One region of the Cellvibrio sp. pealriver genome, then DNA from elsewhere that is predicted to be linked to it. Evidence: predicted binding sites of a transcription regulator. Region 1 holds the regulator's gene; each other region holds the start of a gene.
What was found. The regulator sigma-54, encoded in region 1, starts transcription at its own class of promoters, with help from an activator protein. The targets are predictions, from matches to a motif close to TGGCACANNNNTTGCNNT.

Region 1 (6,840 bases):
CAGGCGCTTGCGCTGGTCAGTATCAGCAGTAATCTCACCGGCGTTGCTATCGATCTTCCAGCGCCTTACGGAAAAACAGCGCAGGAACAGCGCCCGCTGGATTTCAAATTTTGGTTGCAAGAGAAACAGGCGCAAATAGATGTGCGTTATAACGCGGATGTCCAGGCATTGTTACGGCTGGAGCGCACAAATAACCGCCTACTGAATGCCAATATTGCTCTTGCTAGCGATGCCAAACTCAGTGATCAACCTGAGTTTCTGGTGTCTGGATTCTTGCCCGGCATTGATCTGGATGTCTGGAAAAAAGTGCAGGCACGCTATCAGACTTACACCAAGCGTTTAGCGCCCGCGGTTGCCTATGGGCAGGATTCCTCTGCCGCAGTAGCGCCGGCTGATGATACGGCTGGACAAGTGGCTGGATTGCCCTTTCGTGCGGAACTGATGTTGGGTCAGTACAAATTGGGTGCGGTTGTGCTGGAAAACCTGAATGTTATCGCATCGCCTGTGCCTGCAGGTTGGGAGCTGCAGCTAGACAATGCGGTTCTTGCTGGTCAGGTGATGGTGCCGAATAACCAATTTGTACCCTTGAAAATTGATCTTGAACGGCTCTCCCTGAGCCGCGAAGCACTTGGTTTGGCGAGCAATGCCAATAGCGCTGTCGGCGATCTTGAGGCACCCGCGGTAGAGCCAAAAGCGGAAACCCCAAAAGAGGTTCTGGATCCTCGTAAACTTCCGCTTGCTGATATCACCCTCAAAGCCTTGTTTATGGATGGCAACAATTACGGCAACTGGTCCTTGCGGGTGCGTCCGGATGCCAAAGGGGCGGTAATTGATAACATCCGCGGCAGTATTCGTGGAGTGACAATAGGCAGTATCGACAATACTGCGGAAGGTGCCAAGTTAATCTGGCAACACACCCCTGTGGGGGTGCAAACACGATTTATTGGCAGCCTGAGTGCTGGCAATATGGCCGAAGTGCTGCGTGCCTGGGATAAACCGGACACCTTGGAAAGTAAAAAAGCACATTACCAAGCTGATTTATTTTGGCCCGGTTCGCCACAGGATTTTGCACTGGTCAATCTTGGCGGTGAAATGACGATCCAGATTGAAGAGGGCAGCTTCAAACGGGATGCCAGTGCTGGCGATGGCATATTGCGCCTGATGTCGATTCTCAACTTTGACACTCTGGCGCGGCGGCTCAGGTTTGATTTTTCTGATCTTTACAAGAGCGGGCTTGCTTACGATCACGTCAACGGCAAAGTACGTTTCAATCAGGGCGTTTTGGTTTTTGAAGAGCCTCTGGCGGTGAAGACCCCGTCGAGTGGTATGCAAATGGCTGGGAGTATTAATCTACGCGATGAAACCCTGAATACCCGTTTGGTCGCGACTTTACCGGTGGCAGGAAACATGACGTTCTACACCGCACTGGCGACGGGCTTGCCTGCAGCGGCTGGGATTTACATTGTCAGTAAACTATTCAAAAAGCAGGTCGATCAGGCGACAAGTGTCAGTTACACCATTAAAGGCAGTTGGGATGATCCCAAGATGCGCTTTAACCGACTGTTTGAGAGTGAGCAAAGCCTGCGTGACAGTGTCAAAAAAGAAGAACAAAAACCACCTGAGACGAACAATCTGCGCACTCCCGATGATCCCAGTATTCAAAAATAAAGGCACCCTCAGGTGCCTTTATTTTTGAATGTCAGTTAGACAAATCACTAATCCTGTTTTTCCAGTTGGTCGCGGATAAAGCCAAACAATTTGCGCGCACTCGCTGGTGGCTTGTTTTCTTCGCGCTCTTTTTGCGCACTGCGGATCAACTGGCGCAGGTGCTGCACATCAATACCTGGGCAGGATGTCACCAATGTCTGGAAAATTTGCTTATCGCCTTCGATTAACAGATCGCGGTAGCGTTCAACTTGATGTTGGCGATGTACGTACTGGTCGCTGCGGTTTTGCATTTTATCGACCGCAGCCTGGATTTCTTCGTGATTGCCTTCGCGCATCAGCCTGCCGATGTACTGGATCTGGCGGCGGCGCGCATCCTTAAGTGGCATTTTGCGTGCGAGATAGATGGCATCCAATAGCTCCTCACTTAAGGGAAGCTGTGCCAGCTGCTTTTCATTCATATTGATGAAACTTTCACCCAATGCTTGCAGCGCATGCATATCGCGCTTGACCTGCGATTTGCTCAGGATGTAATCATCTGGGTTGATATCGTCGTAGTTGTAAACCATGGTAATGCGGTCGCGGTTGAATCAATAAAAGGGCGCGCAGCTTAGAGGAGTTGCTGCCGAACAACAACCTCTGCGTGGCTATTTGTTAAACAATAGGTGATTTATTCGCCTTCTTCAAAGCGATCTGCAATCAGTGCGCGTATCGCATTCATTGCTGCTTCTGCATCATCGCCTTCGGCGCTGACTTGCAAGCAGGTTCCACAGCTGGCGGCAAGCAGCATCAATGACATTACGCTTTTGGCATCCGCCCAATTGCCTTCCCCCACTCGCGCCATGATTTTGGCCTGAAATTGGTTGGCCAGCGTAGCGAGCTTGGCGGCGGCACGGGCATGAAGGCCGCGCTTGTTAATAATGTCGAGAGTGTCAGTAAACATTGCCGGGGTCTGTGTTTGGTTCTTGAAAGTTTTAGTGTTTCTTGTGCTTGTTGATATCGCGATGACGCACTTGTACATCGTGGAAGCTTTTGTCGAAATGCTTTTGCAGTCGCTCTGCCAGATAAACCGAGCGGTGCTGCCCGCCGGTACAGCCAATCGCAATCGTAATGTAGCTGCGGTTATTGGATTGATAGCGCGGTAACCAGCGCGTCAGGTAATGTTCGATGTCTTCATACATCTCCTTAACGGTTACCTGCTCCTCCAAAAATTCAATAACGTCAGGATCTTGCCCGGTTTGTGGCCGCAAAGTCGGTTTCCAATGCGGATTGGGCAGGCAGCGTGCATCAAATACCAGGTCGGCGTTTACTGGCACACCGTGTTTGAAACCGAAGGATTCAAACAAAATTGCCATGGTGGATTCGCTACGACCAACGACTCGTTCTTTGACCAGATCGCGCAATTCGTGAAGGTTTAAATGACTGGTGTCGATCACCTGATCCGCACAATCGCGGATGGGCTCCAATAATTGCTGCTCGGCATTAATTGCCTCTGCCAAACTGGTGTGTTTGTCAGACAGTGGATGCTTGCGCCGGGTTTCACTGAAGCGTTGGATCAATACCGATGGCTGTGAATCCAGGAAAAGTGTGCGAAAGGGCAGGTGTGCTTCCTTCAGAGTGCTGATCATCTGCGGGAACATGGCCAAGTCCTGCCAGGCATTGCGCACATCTATGCCAATCGCAAAGCGATGTTGGTCATCTTTGTGAATCTGGATTTGCGCAACGAGCGCAGGTAGCAGGCTGACGGGAAGGTTGTCGATACAGTTAAACCCCACATCCTCAAGAACATGGAGTGCTGTACTTTTGCCTGAACCTGAAAGGCCGCTGACAATTACCAGATGCATATTGAACCCGCTTACGTCATTAAGGCTGCTTGGAAGAGCGCTTCATTGCTGGATGCGGCGCGCAAACGCTGGCGGTAATCCGCATTATTCAGTGCTGCTGCCAGTGCTGCGAGGGTTTGCAGATGTTCGCTGTGCGCATCTTCCGGCACCAGCATGGCAAATAGAATATCGACAGGTTGGGAGTCGATTGCATCAAAGTCGATAGGATCGGCAAGGGTGATCAATGCGCCCACTGTGCCGCTACAGTTTTCAACACGACAATGTGGAATGGCGATCCCGTGACCAATACCTGTGGAGCCAAGTCGCTCGCGTCCAATTAACCGGCGGAACAATTCGTCAGCATCGATATCGGGAATGTCTTGGGCGATGGTGTTGGCAAGTAACTCCAGCGCGCGTTTTTTACTGCCACCGTCTACGCCGCAGAGTGTGCGGCCGGGGCTGATGAGGGATTGGATTTGCATAAAAAAGTGATGCTGGGCATCTCCCTGATCGATGGCGACTGGTGCCAAAGCAACCAGTGCGCATCATATGGTTAACGTCAGTGCACGCATCGCCCTAGCGATGGCTGCGCATTTTCTCTTTGTGTTTAATTAATTGGCGATCGAGCTTGTCGGCCAAGGCATCGATGGCAGCATATAAATCTTCATGAGTTGCATCGGCGAATAAATCTTTACCACTGACATGAATAGTGGCCTCTGCTTTTTGGATCAGTTTATCTACCGAGAGTATGACATGGGTACTCGTAATGCGGTCATGATGGTTGCTCAAGCGCTCCAGTTTGCTGGAAACGTAATCTCTCATTGAATCGGTAACTTCTACGTGATGACCGCTGATATTTATTTGCATAGATACTTCCTCTCGCTAGAAACAAAACGGTTACGGTTAGGTAACCTCGCATTACATCCATGAATTTTTTGTCCGAACTATTAAATGTACCTGAAACTTTTCAGTAAGTTCCCAATGTGATCATCTGCATCAGGTTAAATTGTTTTGCGCTCATTCGATGGTGGAATGTTGAGCGATTCGCGATATTTGGCAATAGTACGGCGCGCGACTTGTATACCTTGCTCGGCGAGCAAGTCGGTAATTTTGCTATCACTCAACGGTTTTTTTGGATTTTCCGCGCTGACCAGTTTTTTGATGATGGCGCGGATTGCTGTTGAAGAACATTCTCCGCCGCTGTCGGTACTGACATGGCTGGAGAAAAAGTATTTCAGCTCAAAAATACCCTGCGGGGTATGCATGTATTTTTGTGTGGTGACACGTGAAATAGTGGACTCGTGCATTTCTACAATTTCAGCAATATCGTGCAACACCAGCGGTTTCATCGCCTCAGGACCGTAATCCAGAAAGCCACGCTGTTTTTCAACAATACAACTTGCCACCTTGAGTAAGGTCTCGTTGCGGCTTTGCAAACTTTTCAGGAACCAACGGGCTTCCTGTAAATTGTCTTTGAGGAAGGTGTTGTCGCTGCTGGAGTCGGCACGCTTTACCATAGAGGCGTAATCAGCATTGATACGCAAACGCGGCGCAATATCCGGATTCAGCTCCACAATCCAGCGGCCATCGCGTTTTTCTACAAATACATCGGGCACAACATATTCGGTGTCGCCACTGGCAATAATATCGCCCGGACGCGGATTCAAACTCTGGATCAGGGCAATCGCCTGACTTAACTCAGCTTCCTTTAGCTTGGTGCGGCGCATCAATTGCCGGTAGTCGCGGCTGCCTAGCACCGGCAAATATTGTTTGACGATTAATTTTGCCGAATCAAGCAATGGCGTTTTTGGATCAAACTGCTGCAGTTGTACCAACAGGCATTCGGACAGGTTCTGGCTGCACACACCACATGGGTCAAATTGTTGCAAGAGTTTTTGTACGGCAACAACTTCGTCCAGTTCCAGGTCATCGAGATCGCTACCCATCCCTTCAAAGATTTCCTCGATACTGATGGAGAGCATGCCGCTGGGCTCCACTGCATCGATGATGGCCATAGCCAGAATGCGATCCCTGTCTGACATAGGGGTCAGGTTAAGTTGCCACATCAAATGATCGTAGAGGGAGTCAGTGGCAGCACGGCGGCTTTCAAAGTCGCTATCTTCGTTGTCGTAATTGCTGGAGCTGCTGCTGGATGAGGCTTGATAGACATCATCCCAGCTTGTATCCACGGGAAGGTCGCTGGGAATAGAGTCGCTCCAGTCACCGCTATCGGCGCTAAAACTTTCCCCTTCACCATAAACATCGGTATCGCCTATGGATTCACTTTCCCTGAAAGTGTCGCTTTCACCAAAACTATCGCTTTCATTGTAGTTATTGTCGTTGTTGTAACTATCAGCGTAGTTATCGGTGCTCGCGGAGAAATTGTCGCTGGCAGTAAACTCTGCGCTGTTATCGGTACCGCTTTCTGCTGCAATTTCCAGCTGGCGGTCATAATCCGCTTTGTCTTGTTCGCTGCCTTCGTAGTCACTGTTTTGCGTGGGAGAATCGAAGCTATCCTCAACCTCCAACATGGGGTTGGAATCGAGCGCTTCCTGGATCTCCTGTTGCAGATCCAGAGTTGATAGTTGTAACAAGCGGATTGCCTGTTGCAACTGTGGGGTCATGGTCAGCTGTTGGCCGAGTTTGAGCTGGAGAGATTGCTTCATTGTACGGACGACAAACCCTTAAACGCAGGATGAAAAACATCGGTATACGTGGAGTTTAGTCAGGGTTTGCGCCTCAAGCAACAAGCTTAAGCAAGCTTTATGCCTAATGTATAAAGAATGTTACTTGTCAAGTTGTTTGTGTGTGACTAAACGCGCAGGGAATGGGCAGTTTGTAACACCGGAAATCCCGTCTGAAAGTAGGGTTTAGAGGCGGAAATGCTCGCCCAGATACACTTCGCGCACTTTGTTATTGCTCAGCACAGTTTCAGCATCACCTTCGGCGATGATGTGCCCTTCACTGACGATATAAGCTGTTTCGCAGATATCCAGTGTTTCGCGCACATTGTGGTCGGTAATCAGTACGCCAATCCCACGGTCTTTCAAGTGACGGACAATCTCTTTGATGTCATTGACCGAAATAGGATCAACACCGGCGAAAGGTTCATCGAGCAGGATAAATTGCGGATCTGTCGCCAGTGCGCGGGCAATCTCCACGCGGCGGCGCTCACCGCCGGAGAGGGCCATACCCAGGCTATCGCGGATATGGGTGATATGAAATTCGTTGAGCAGTGATTCCAGTTTTTCATCACGCTGCTGGCGGTTGAGATCCTTACGGGTCTCAAGAATTGCCATGATGTTATCCGCCACGCTCAGCTTACGGAAAATAGACGCCTCTTGCGGGAGAT
Region 2 (6,840 bases), 1.2 Mb from region 1:
CAACCAACGCAGTCGTGCCTGCAATAATGCCTGGCAAATCGTCTTCCACAAACGGTTTAAAGCGCTTGTGTAAATGCACCTTGGGCAATTGCGTATCGCATCCTTGTTCCAAACCTAAAATCAATTGTTCGTGAATTGCTTCTGGTTCCAGGAATGGCGTTTGCCAATAACTTTTTTCGACGCGATACGAGTTAATCAGATGAAGTTCTTTCACGCCTAACGTCGATATGGTTTGGAATATACGGCGTAACATTTTTGGGCGCGGTAATCCCAATATTAATGTTAATGGCAGTGGTGGTGGTGGTGCTTGTGTTACCTCTAACTCCAGCACTACTTCTGTCGCAGAGATACTGAGCAGTGTTCCTTTGCCAATGAGCCCATTTAGCATTCCTACTTTATACGTCTCACCTGTTGTAGCGCCGTGTATTTCGCGGATATGAGAAAGCCGCCGTGCATCGCGAATGACTGCTTGGGTGGGTGATAGTAGATCGCCCTGTGTGAGTAGGATCAAGTTCATACGCAATAGCAGAGGTAAGTGACAACAAGCATCCGGCAGTATTTGCCAAGAGTGTTTACTGTGACGCTATGGAAAAGAAAAGTCTGGAATTGAATGGCGTCCCCGGCGGGAATCGAACCCACATCATACGCTTAGGAGGCATACGTTCTATCCAATTAAACTACAGGGACGCACCGCACATGCTGTGCGGCGCGGATTATATAGGGTTAGGCGAAAAACATTAAGCCTTGGCGACAGTATAGGACGAGGAGTATTGGGTTTTTGCACCTTGCGCATTATAAAGTGATGGTGCAGTGCCTTTGCCGCGCAAAAGCCCCAGCAGATGATTCACTGTTTGTTGGGTGCGTCCAACCAGTTTGCCGTTAATGTCATTCATTTTTTGGCAATCTTCAAATTCACTGATGACCAGTTTCCATTCATCGCGCAAGGATAGTGTTGCGGCGTTGCGTTGCAGAAATAAATCCCAGCCGTTGGCATTGGTAGGTAATCCAAGCGTGTTCAATATTTGTTGGCGTTGTTTGGCATTGGTATTGAGCTGATCAACAAGCACAATTTTTTGGTCAACAATCTGCTGCAGTTCATTCAATTTGCGTTGTTCGAGCAGGTTGCGTTCATCCACAAGTAATTGTTTGAGTTGTGAAACAGCAGCGGCATCCTGCGCAATCATCTGGCGCAGTGCATTGATATCGAGAGACATAGCAACCTCTTCATTTTGTGATGGTACAAATTTGCGGGTGCAAATTGGGTGGCGCAAAACCGGTGGAGACAGATAAGAAAAGCGTCGGGGATACGCTTTTTTCAAGTGCCTTCGCCGCTACTCCGGGCGTGTTAGCCCAGCAGATCCTCTTGGTTGAGCATATTTTCAGCAATGCGCTCAGGATTAATTTCAAAACGACCTTCAGCAATGGCGCGTCTGATTTCGGCAACCTTATCCATATCGACATCGGGTGCGCTGTTGATTTTGGTTTGCAGGCGACCCAGGTTTTGGGCTTCCTGACTCAGTACAACCTGATCACTCGCGCTGGGCGCAGCAGGAGTAGGGCTGGAAGCTTGGGTTTTTGCTTCTGGTGCCGGAGCTGCGGGCTTGCTGCGAGCACCTTTGGTGCCGACAGAATCCAGATTGTTGTTGGTGTTAAGGTTCATTTTGTTTCCCCTATTGCTACCCTTGGCCTAAAAACCAGTAGTAGCGATTAACATCAGTAATGTCGCGGTTGCTATACGTGACAGGCGAGAGTTTTAGACTCTCTGATCTGGTTATCGACCAAACCCTGCCTAACTTTAGCAATTATTCGCACTAATTTAATAAAACATTCACTTAAAACGTCCGCACAGTCCCTTGGCTAACCACGATACCGCTGATAATCCGCTCGGATGAGTTATTACGGACTCTGATCTTTTGTCCCACACGGCCATCTGCCATGGCAGTACCGGCGCTACTGACTTTGATACTGCCAGCGAGTGACTCCAGGCTCACAAGTTCACCGCGTTTGACAACTGTTGGAGCATCCAGAAGCGCCGTTTTGAAGGGTTCACCCTGGCTGATATTGCGCTTGGCTTGTTTACCAATAATGTCGTCAGTTGTTACCAAAAATGCTTGTCTGATACTGCTGATATTGACGAGGTGTGTAGCTACGTGGCTTTGATTAATTAATTCGCCACGGGCGATGCTGCCTTGTGCAACCGGTATTTCCCGGTAGATGCTCACTTGTGCCGGTATATGAACCGACCATTTTTTGCCGCTTTCGCATTCCGCTTTGACACTGATGTTGCCGCCATTGCCGGTACTATCCTGAAGGGTGAAGGCAGGTGTGGATTCACATCGGGCGAGGCGCAAGCGGTTATCGAGATTACTTACATTGATATCAATGCGTTCATGTGGAGTAGTTGAGTAGGTTTTCGCAAGGAATTGGGCAACATCTTGTTTCAGTTGATGCAGTGGATAAACGGGTGCCGCAGCGAGATTAATCGAGTAGAAAGACAAAATGACCCATGCGGCAATTGTGCCGTGGGTCTGGCGCGAAACGCTTCGTAACAAAGTTCGATAAAAACTTCTATAAAAACTAGGAAGTTCCATATTTTGTCCTATCCTCAAGGGTAAGAACCGGGTGTCAGATTGAAAACAAAGAGTGACTAAAGTCTGACGCTTTTTTGCCGCTAAACTGCTTTACAGGTATCAAAGCAAATAGTGTGCCGTAAATTTGTTGCCGTTCGGCTCATCGGGAACCGCAATACTGAGAATAAAAGAGGTAATTGCATGGCTGGTGTAATGGATAGCGTCAATCAGCGCACGCAGCTGGTTGGGCAAAACCGTCTTGAATTGTTGTTGTTCCGGTTAGGTGGGCAACAGTTATACGGTATTAACGTCTTTAAAGTGAAAGAGGTATTACAGTGCCCGCAGCTTAATGCGATCCCGGGGCGCAGTTCGGTTGTGCGCGGTGTTGCGCACATCCGCGGCGGCACTCTGCCAATCATGGATATGAACCTTGCTATCGGCCGGCGTGAACTGCCGGATATCGAGAGCTGCTTTGTGATCATTACTGAATATAACCGTACCGCTCAGGGGTTTTTGGTGCGTTCGGTAGAGCGTATCGTCAATATGAATTGGGGCGATATTCACCCGCCGCCCAAAGGTGCCGGTAAAGAACACTATCTGACTGCTGTTACCCAAGTGGATGGGCAGTTAGTGGAAATTATTGATGTTGAGAAAATCCTTGCCGAAGTTGCTCCGCCACGCGAAGAGGTGAGCGCGGGTGTGATTGAAGATGGCATTGCTGACCGGGTTGTGCAGAAACATGTCCTGATCATCGATGACTCCACTATTGCGCGCAAACAAATCCAGCGTGTGGTAGAGGGGATGGGCATTAAAACAACGCTCAAGAAAGACGGCGCCGAAGGTTTTAAATATCTGCAGGACTTGCTGAAGGATGGCAAAGATCCCTATGCCGAATTGGTGATGATTATCTGTGATATCGAAATGCCGGAAATGGATGGCTATACCTTTACGGCAGAGGTGCGCAATCATCCGGATTTGAAAAAGCTGCATATCATTCTGCATACCTCCCTCAGTGGTGTATTCAATGAGGCGATGGTGCGCAAAGTGGGTGCCGATGATTTCCTGGCAAAATTCCATCCGGATGAGCTAGCCAAGCGCGTCAATGATCGTGTGTTGGCAATTACCGGTGAAAGCCTTTTACCGCCGGAAGAAGCGTGATTTTGTGTTGCTGCGATCCGGTAGTGCGTAGCAACTGTTTTACATTGGGAATATATGATTAATAAAGAGTCTTCTCCTTTTGGCAAAACTCCAGGGCGTGACAATCTCGACCAAGCAGAGTTTGACCAATTTCGCCAGTTCCTTGAGGACGCTTGTGGTATTTCGCTCGGTGATAACAAGCAATATTTGGTAACCAACCGCATTCGCCGGATACTGGAAGAAAACAATATTGCTTCTTTTGGTGAGCTGGTCAGGGTTTTAAAGCAAGGTTTCAACCGTAAGTTAAAAGATCAGGTGATCGATTCAATGACCACCAATGAAACCTTCTGGTTTCGCGATAACTATCCTTACGATCATTTAAAAAATACGCTGCTCCCCCAACTAATGGCGGGTAATAATCGCATGTTTGGTCCAGTGCGTATTTGGTCTGCAGCCTGTTCGTCTGGCCAGGAGCCTTATTCCATCAGCATGATGGTGGAGGAGTACAAACGTCAGGCGATGGGTAATCTGGCGCGGCAGGTTCAGGTTGTTGCAACAGATTTGTCAGCGACTGTTCTGGAGCAGGCACGCAGAGGCGAGTACGACAAACTATCGGTTATGCGTGGTTTATCTGCAGATCGTTTGGAGCGTTACTTTGATAACCCGAATCCCACAACCTGGCGTGTTAAAAGTGTTGTTAAAGAGCGGATTGATTTTCGCTCATTAAATCTGATGGATTCCTATGCCGGTTTGGGCAAGTTCGACATAGTGTTTTGCCGCAATGTGTTGATTTACTTCAATGGCGATCTCAAACGTCAGATTCTGCAAAAAATTCACGCCGCGCTAAAACCTCAAGGGATCCTGTTTCTGGGTTCATCAGAGGGGCTTGCAGGTGCTGCGGATTTGTTTGAAATGGTTCGCTGCGATCCAGGTATTCTTTATAAAGCGATTTGATTAAATTTCTCGCTTCTCCGTTATCAAAATGCCCGCATTAGCGGGCGTTTTTGTTTTTGCCTCTGCCGTTTGAAAAGCGGAAATCCTTTGCCGCTTGGCGTTTGCCGCCTTCACCAGAGGGTGGTCTTTGATCTTAAAAAAATCATGTAAATCAAATAGATAAAATATATTTAGGCCTTTGGCACAGGGGTTGCTTTGTAGTTAGCAAACGCAGGTGTAAACCGTTTGGTTGCCACCTGAACTCACTGTGAGGGCAAGCTGATATGTCAATTTCATTTCAAAAAGCACTGGGCATCCACGAGACCGCGCTGCATTTCCGTTCAGAGCGTGCCAGCGTACTTGCCAACAACCTCGCCAACATCGATACCCCAAACTACAAAGCAAAAGATTTGGACTTCAAACAGGCGCTGAGCCAAAAAATGAATACGGGGCCAGGCTTTGACCTGACAACCACCCAAAACCGTCACATTGACGCGAGTGGTTTTGAAACAGATAACGGTGATGTGTTGTATCGCACTCCACAGCAACCCTCTATCGATGGCAACACCGTTGAAGACCAAATTGAACACGCGGAATACATGAAAAACGCGTTGGCGTTTCAGGCGAGTTTCCAATTTTTAAATAGCAAATTTACTGGATTGCGCACGGCCATTCGCGGTGATTAAAGCAGGTAAGTGAAGTAGTTAATGCGTTTATTAAACGAATTTTGTAGGTATTGAATCATGGCACTTGGAACTATTTTTGATATCGCTGGCACCGGTATGAATGCGCAAAGTTTGCGCTTGAACACTACCGCCAGCAACCTGGCTAATGCGCAATCGGCCAGCTCCAGTGTGAATGAAGTGTATCGCAGCCGTCAGCCGGTATTTGCAGCAATACATCAAGATGCTATGCGTGCTGCTGTCACCGAAGGTACTTACAGCGATAACGAAGTGGATGCCGCTGCCGGTGTGCAAGTGCTGGGTATTGTTGAAAGCGATGCGCCATTGCAACGCCGCTACGAACCCACGCATCCAAAGGCCGATGAAGAAGGTTATGTGTATTACCCGAATGTGAACCCTGTAGAAGAAATGGCCAACATGATTGCAGCATCGCGCTCGTTCCAAATGAATGTGGAAGTGATGAATTCTGCGAAGCAAATGGTTCAACGTGTTTTAACTCTTGGTCAATAAAGGAGCTGAATCATGAGCGTATCCGGTACTTCATCAGCCAATAGCGTCACTGACAATTTAAGCATCACTAAAAAAACAGAAACCAAAAAAAATACCAATGAGTTGGGCCAGGCTGCGTTTCTGGAATTGATGATTACGCAAATGAACAACCAAAACCCATTGAGCCCGCAAGACAACAGTGAATTTGTTGCTCAGTTGGCGCAATTCAGCTCGGTGGAAGGGTTGGAGCGTTTAAACAACAGCTTCAATAGTTTTATGTCCAATAATGCGTTGCAAGCGTCTTCTTTGGTTGGGCGCAGCGTAACGGTTGAATCGGAAAAAAGTACCTTGGTTAAAGGCGGTATTGTGGCGGGCAGTGCTGATCTGGCGTACTCCACAAATAATTTAAAAATTAATATTTACGACGAAGTTGGTGCGATTGTACAAACAATCCCGGTTGGCGAAGTGCCTCAAGGTGAAATGGTATTCCGTTGGGATGGGCAAAATATGGAAGTGAATGGCAAGTTGCTTGATTGGGAAGCAGGTGATGATGCCGCGGCTGCGGGGCAATACCGTTTTGAAATTACCGCTGACCAAAATGGAAAAAATGAAGCCTTGAAAACATCGCTTAGCGCCAATGTGAATAGTGTGACGATTGGTGAAAACGGCAAATTGATTTTAAACCTCGCGGGCATAGGCGCGGTTGAAGCGGAAAAAGTAAAACAATTTAACTAATCATTAAACTTGAACACTTGGATTAGCTTTAGCAGTTGACTTAGATAGTTGAATGATTGATTTGAATTAATTGTTAGATAAAAAATCCTGAACGTTAAACGTTATGGCTGAGGTGTAATATGTCTTTTAATACAGCGTTAAGCGGAATTCGTGCAGCTAATACTGATCTGCAAGTGACCGGTAATAATATCGCCAACGCCAGTACCGTTGGTTTTAAATCGTCACGCGCTGAATTTGGCGATGTATACACGAGTACCTTGTTAGGTGGTGGTTCAAACACTGCAGGTAGCGGT
Region 3 (6,840 bases), 1.8 Mb from region 1:
CCGCCTTGGGCAAAACCGCGTTCAGGATTATTGCCATTGCGCGCAATCTGGATATGGCTGGGAATATGCTCTTCAGGCCAACGCAGGCGATAGGTAAACATCTTGCTGGCATTAGGCAGGATTTCCACCTCAAGGGTTTCTGTCATCTCGGTATCGACATAGCTGCGCCCGCTATTGCTGCACCCAGCTAGAATGAAAATCATCAACACTACAACAAAGGCCTTGCCCATCGGTTTATTCCACTTTTATTCCGCAATGTAAATGACTTGAAGTTTTAGTCGCGCCCACAATACAAAAAGATCGGCTAATGTTGACCTGCATTTCACGCCTGAGTTCACCAACCAAAGCGATTAGTCTTTTGCAGAGACAGTCACCATTCCATAATGCTCCTCCAGATACTCATCGTGGCTGGGCAGGCTTTTAACCATATTGAAGATGGCTGAGCGCGCAAGCTTCAGGGTATCACTGATCTGCTGGTAATCCAGATTGTCCACGCGCGGATTATATTTTTGCGGGCGAATCCCCATTCCTTCAAAGACGGATTGCCAGCTGGCCGCACGAAACAATTCATCATTGTCTTCGCGCAAAATGCCATGCCCACGAAACAACTCTATACGCTCACGTAATGACTCAGGCAAATCCATGGTTTTACACCAGCGCCAAAATTCGCTGTCATCGCGCTCGGTCGTGCAATAGTGCAGCACAATAAAATCGCGCACCTCTTCATAATCGGCTGCCATGCGACGATTGTATTCTCGCTGCAGGCTGCGCTCGCATTCTGCATCAGGAAAAAAGCGCAAAAAGAAATCCATACCACGCGCAATTAAATGGATGGCAGTTGACTCCAGCGGTTCGACAAAACCACCCGATAACCCCAACGCCAAACAATTGCCCCGCCAGAATTCTTTTCGCCGACCGGTATTGAAACTAATCATGCGAGGATCGCTGATGCGCGGCGCATCCAAATTTTTCAATAAGGTCGTTTTGGCTTCAGCGTCGCTGCAAAATTTACTGGAATATACGTAGCCGTGACCTGTGCCATTGCGCAATGGAATGCGCCACCCCCAACCGGATTTGCGTGCTGTTGCGGTGGTGTACGGCATGCGCGATCCCGCTTTTTCTGTTTTCACTACATATGCGCGATCACAAGGTAAATAATGCGACCAATCTTCAAATTCTACGCCCAATGATTTTTCAATCAGCAGCGCTTTGAAACCCGAACAATCAATAAAAAAATCGCCACCAATTTTTTCACCCGTCGATAATTCCAACGCCTCAATAAAACCATTTTCTTTACGCAACACATTCACGCAATTGCCTTCACTGCGTTTGACGCCGCGCTCTTCAGCATAGCGACGCAAATAGGCAGCGACTAATTTAGCATCCAGATGCACGGCATAACCTGCGCCGCCAATCGGTGTATTCATTGCCTGCGAAGGTAAGAAAAACTTTTCCTGCGCGGCCATTACGGCACAGGGGGAAAAATCTTGCAGATTGTAATCCTCGCCCTCTTTGGTTGCTTTCAGCCAGCATTGATAAAAATCCTGCGAGCCGATGCGTTTACCCAGCGCGCCATAAGGATGAAAATAGGTTTGGTTCTTCGTCCGCCAATCAACAAATTTAATGCCGAGTTTGTAACAGGCTTGTGTCTCGCGGATAAATTCTTCTTCATCGATTCCCAGGCTGGTCACCAAACGAACCACCGGTGGTATTGTTGATTCACCGACACCAATCGAACTAATGTCTTCCGACTCAACCAATTCGATTTCGCAAAGCTCCCGCTTTAGATGTGCGACAAGCATGGAGGCTGCAATCCAGCCGGATGTACCACCGCCGAGGATGACGATTTTTTTAAGTGGATTAATGCTGGCGGTCATAATGTTTTCTTACTCACAAACAACTCAATAGTTACCAATGAACCGATAGCATAGTCTGCACATTTTCATCGGGTTCAGTGGTGAAACTCCAATAAGCTCCGCTACATGTCAGTATGGATTTGCGCAACACATCAATCGCTTTGTAACGCGGGAAGCTGGCGCGCCATGCAAGTGCCAAACGCCGTTGGCTACCGGGGATCGCTAGCGGACGCGCCACCAATCGATTCGCCTGGCACAGACTCGCCTCTGCTGCGGAGCGTGGCAATATGCTTAAGCCTAGACCTGCCGCAATCATATAGCGAAGCGTTTCCAAACTATTTGCTTCTGCACAATGATAAGCGGCATCAGCCACTTGCTCGCGCAGCCCCGGAATCAGCTCCAGCACCTGCTCACGCAAGCAATGCCCAGGGCCCATCAGTAATAGCTGCTGCTGTTTTATATCATCCAATGTGATTTCCTGTAGATGCACCAATGGGTGTGTGTAGGGCATAACCAACACCAGCGGCTCATCAAATAACTCCTGGGTAACCACATCCGGCGCATTGAACGGCAGGGAAACCAGAATCACATCCAACACGCCATCGCGTAATTTTTTACGCAAGCTTTCCGTGAGGTCTTCTTGCACAAATAACGGCATTTCCGGAACCTGCTTTTGCAAGTGCGGAATAAGCTGGGGCAGAAGGTAAGGCCCCATAGTAAAAATAGTACCCAAAGCAAGAGGGCTACCAAGCTGATCTTTGCCTGCATCGGCAAGCGCTTTGATACTCGCCACATTAGCCAGCAACGCTTTTGCCTGCGCTACGATTTGCCCACCAATTTCATTAGGTTTGACGCAGGTTTTGGTGCGTTCAAACAGCTCCACACCCAATTCCTCTTCCAGTTTTCTGACCGCAATACTCAAGGTCGGCTGGCTCACATGGCAGCGCTCAGCCGTGCGGCCAAAATGTTGCTCCTCGGCAAGGACAACGATGTAACGCAGTTCGGTAAGGGTCATAGGGGTAAGGCACCAAAGGAAAAGCAGCTATCAGTGTGCACATATCTTGCGTGCAAGGCAAAAACCTATCGCTAAAAAAATCGCTCCGCAAACACTATAGATAATGTCTATGGCATTCCGGTTGCCGCCCTGCGCGCGCCTCACATTAAATATCCAGCCACAAATTGCCTTGCGCTGGGCAAGTAGTAACAACGATTAAATCAATAAAAATTGGATGTAGCCATGTCAATTGCCCAACTCTCCGTAGTGTTTTTCCTACAGATGTTCGTCATCCTTGCTGTTTGCCGTTTGGTAGGCTGGATTGGACAAAAATACCTTCACCAACCCCAAGTGGTCGGGGAAATGATTGCCGGGGTTATCCTCGGCCCATCACTATTTGGCTTATTAATGCCGGAACTCCAAAAAACCATCTTCCCTACCGAGATGAAAGGCGTTCTTTATGTAGGCGCACAACTGGGCGTGGGCATGTATATGTTTTTGGTGGGGCTTGGCTTTCGCGGCGATCACTTCAAGGCCAATCTCAAAAGTGCAGCTGCCGTTTCCATCTCCGGTATGGCAGCACCGTTTTTGGTGGCGATTGCCATTACTCCGTGGCTGATGAGCGTGCCCGGACTCTTTTCTGAAAAAGCGACCGCTTTCAGTGCAACCCTGTTTATGGGTGCATGCATTGCGATTACCGCCTTCCCTATGCTGGCGCGGATTATCCACGAGCGCGGCCTTAGCCAAACCAAGCTCGGTACCTTGTCACTATCAGCGGGCGCAATTGACGATGCAGGAGCTTGGTGTGTGCTGGCGATTGTATTGGCAACATTTGGCGCGGGTGCGGAGTTGGCCATTAAAACCATCATCGGGGGGATAATTTTCGCCACCTTTATGATTCTGGTTGCCCCCAAACTACTGGCACCTCTAGCGCGCGCTGCAGAAAAACAGCAAACGCTCAGCCCAACATTACTCGCTATCGTTTTGATGTGTTTTATGTTGTCCGCTTTTACCGCGGACGCGATTGGCCTGCATGCTGTGTTTGGTGGATTCTTACTCGGCGCGATTATGCCGCGCGGTAAACTGACGCAAGAAGTCAAACGCCAACTGGAGCCCTTCGTCGTAATCGCGCTGATCCCAATCTTCTTTACTTACTCAGGCCTTAATACCCAACTCACTATGGTTAACAACATGGAGCTGCTGGCGATTGCAGCGGTAATTTTAGTGGGTTCGATCCTCGCCAAAGGCGTTGCCTGCTGGGGGGCAGCCCGCCTGTGCGGTGCTGACAACCGTACAGCGATGGGGATTGGCGCACTGATGAATGCGCGCGGCTTGATGGAGCTGATTATTATCAATATTGGCTTGCAAGCCGGCGTTATTGGCCCGGCACTTTTTTCCATAATGGTGCTGATGGCGATTGTTACCACTTTGATGGCATCACCACTCTTTGAGCTCGTCTACGGTAAACGCGCTCGTGAAACGGGTGAACTTGCCGCAGTTGGCGCAGAAGAAACACAGTAACCCGCAAAACCCCAAACCGTTTGATATTGCATTAGCTCTCCTTACCGTGCGTTATGCCCTTTCAGCCCGACTCGTTCGGGCTTTTTTGTATCTAATATAGGTACATATATTGTCGAAAAATCTGACATAACTATTTCGATCATTTTTCATCAAAATCAACTACAGATGGATAATCAACAAGTTATGAGACATGGCGCACAATTTGCTATTCGCCGATAGTAAACGACTGTTAACAGTCATAAATGTCACTCACTCAAATCTATTGGACTCAACACATCATGCCATCCATTAAATCGTTTATTGCAGGAATCGCATTAAGCACTGGCTTCGCTATGAACGCGGTTGCATTACCGGTGACCATTAACCTCGCACCGAATACCTCAACGAACGTGTGGTCATTTAGCTACACCTCTACCGAAGCAAACCTCACTGTAACCGGCTGGTCTAATAGCTCCAGCGGTAGCAAAAACATCGTGCAGGATAAGATCGGCAGATGGTCAGGCTCTGGCATCGGAGTAGAAAATGCCAGTAGCCCCGAGCATGCAATTGACAACTCCAAGGGCGACTATGATGCCGTGTTGTTTTCATTTAGCAAAATCGTTGATGTAAGCGGCTTGGCGATTGGCTGGGCACAAACCGATGCTGATGTGTCTGTTCTTGCTTATACCGGTGCAACTCCCTTCTCCGGAAGCTTGGCTGGCCTCGGCAACAACTGGGCAACATTGTTGAGTAACGGCTGGAGTGTTGTAGGTAACTACAATCGCAACGGCAGTGGCAGTTTCGCGGTGAATCCAGCGGATATACAGTCCCAGTACTGGCTGGTGGGTGCTTACAACGCGGCGTTTGGTGCACCAACCCAATCCAATAAACTGACTCAAAAAAATGACTACTTCAAACTCAAATCAGTCACGTTTGAAGCGAAAACAGTAAAAGTTCCCGAGGCAAACTCACTGATCCTGTTGATGTTAGGCTTGGTAGGCTTGGTTGTTGCGCGTCGTCGTTCAGCTTAATTCAGGCTCACCAATCGATTCACTAAAGGGCGCACACAGCGCCCTTTTTTATTGCCTATATATTTGTATCGCTTATGATGACGGCCGACTATGGAATGAGCCGATGACTACAGGGACACAATAACAAACCATCAGCGAGGAAATAACATGCTTAACCGGATCGCATTATCCCTGGCGTTTATCTGCGCACTCAGCCTCACCTGTCTCAGCGCCCATGCACAGCAATTCAAAGTGCTTCTATTTACTAAAACCAATGGCTTTCACCACCAATCCATTAATGAAGGTGTTGATGCCATCCGCCAATTGGCAGTTCGCCACCACTTCGCCGTGGACTGGCATGAAGATGCCTCCATCTTCAGCGATGAAAAACTCACGCAATATCACGCCATCATATTCCTGTTAACCACCGGCGATATCCTCAACGATGAGCAACAAGCTGCAATGGAGCGCTTCATTCGTGCAGGCAAAGGGTTTGTTGGCATACACAGCGCATCAGACACTGAATACGATTGGGAGTGGTACACCAAAATGGTGGGGCGCACCTTCCATATTCACCCTGAAATCCAAACCGCAGAGCTCTCCGTTACCGACCGTAAATTTCCCGGGCTCGAACGCATGCCCGACCGTTTTTGGTGGACTGATGAATGGTATGAATTCGGTGCAGAACGCACCAAAGGCCTCAACTATATTTTGACTGTCGATGAACAAACCTTTAATCCCGCAGCAGATTGGGGCAGCAAAAAAAGTAATGGCATGGGCAAATTCCACCCTATCGCCTGGTATCACAATTACGATGGCGGACGTGCGTTTTACACTGCACTGGGGCACATGCCTGCCACTTACAGTGATGCCCTATTCCTTGAGCACATTTATGGCGGGCTTTACTGGGCAGCGACCGGAAAGGGTTTGCGCAAAAAATAAAAATTCACAACAACATCAACCATAACCAATAACATTATGAAAATTTTCTTACAGAGCTTCTTAAAGAAATACGCGCAATTTATTTATCCAGCTGTCATTCTGGTCATTTCGCTGGGAGTTTATTTTCCTTTTTATGGCTCGCCACAAGCGATGTTCTGGGATGAAAACTATCACGTTCCCAATGCGCAAAAATATATTGATAACGTGATGTATATGGAGCCTCACCCACCCCTCGGCAAAATGCTGATGGCGGTGGGTGAGTCATTGTTTGGCGGTAATGAAAGCGTCAATAAAACCAAATTGCTGGAAACGGATTATCTCACCGGTGATAACGCACCACCCGAGATGACGTATAAAGGATTTCGCTGGCCGTCAACGGTGATGATGGCGCTATCGGTGTTGTTTTTTTACGGCATTCTCAACTGCATTACCCAACGCGCCTGGCTTGCGGCTGCATTCACGAGCCTGGTGATTTTTGATAATGCATTGGTGATCCATTCCCGCGCCGTGCACTTGGACGGCATCCAGTTATTTTTTG

Region 2: flgA (flagellar basal body P-ring formation chaperone FlgA) is a predicted target of sigma-54. The motif match lies at 2,693-2,710, and genes of this name have one in related genera.
Region 3: xdp1 (exosortase-dependent surface protein XDP1) is a predicted target of sigma-54. The motif match lies at 4,563-4,580, and genes of this name have one in related genera.

What each region holds. Positions count from the first base shown of each region.
Region 1 is NZ_KQ236688.1:2,390,175-2,397,014, reverse strand. It holds gene VC28_RS10440 (YhdP family protein) at 1-1,668, shown strand, start outside; gene yjgA (ribosome biogenesis factor YjgA) at 1,716-2,234, opposite strand; gene VC28_RS10430 (HPr family phosphocarrier protein) at 2,336-2,608, opposite strand; gene rapZ (RNase adapter RapZ) at 2,640-3,509, opposite strand; gene ptsN (PTS IIA-like nitrogen regulatory protein PtsN) at 3,521-3,970, opposite strand; gene hpf (ribosome hibernation-promoting factor, HPF/YfiA family) at 4,065-4,355, opposite strand; gene VC28_RS10410 (RNA polymerase factor sigma-54) at 4,490-6,154, opposite strand; gene lptB (LPS export ABC transporter ATP-binding protein) at 6,359-6,840, opposite strand, start outside.
Region 2 is NZ_KQ236688.1:1,156,898-1,163,737, forward strand. It holds gene VC28_RS04830 (16S rRNA (uracil(1498)-N(3))-methyltransferase) at 1-517, opposite strand, end outside; tRNA gene VC28_RS04835 (tRNA-Arg) at 612-687, opposite strand; gene VC28_RS04840 (flagella synthesis protein FlgN) at 738-1,214, opposite strand; gene flgM (flagellar biosynthesis anti-sigma factor FlgM) at 1,346-1,660, opposite strand; gene flgA (flagellar basal body P-ring formation chaperone FlgA) at 1,833-2,591, opposite strand; gene VC28_RS04855 (chemotaxis protein CheV) at 2,772-3,728, shown strand; gene VC28_RS04860 (CheR family methyltransferase) at 3,783-4,661, shown strand; gene flgB (flagellar basal body rod protein FlgB) at 4,925-5,326, shown strand; gene flgC (flagellar basal body rod protein FlgC) at 5,384-5,833, shown strand; gene VC28_RS04875 (flagellar hook assembly protein FlgD) at 5,846-6,547, shown strand; gene VC28_RS04880 (flagellar hook-basal body complex protein) at 6,667-6,840, shown strand, end outside.
Region 3 is NZ_KQ236688.1:4,141,095-4,147,934, reverse strand. It holds gene VC28_RS18030 (hypothetical protein) at 1-230, opposite strand, end outside; gene VC28_RS18025 (tryptophan halogenase family protein) at 351-1,877, opposite strand; gene VC28_RS18020 (hydrogen peroxide-inducible genes activator) at 1,909-2,871, opposite strand; gene VC28_RS18015 (cation:proton antiporter) at 3,094-4,371, shown strand; gene xdp1 (exosortase-dependent surface protein XDP1) at 4,650-5,381, shown strand; gene VC28_RS18005 (ThuA domain-containing protein) at 5,529-6,302, shown strand; gene VC28_RS18000 (phospholipid carrier-dependent glycosyltransferase) at 6,339-6,840, shown strand, end outside.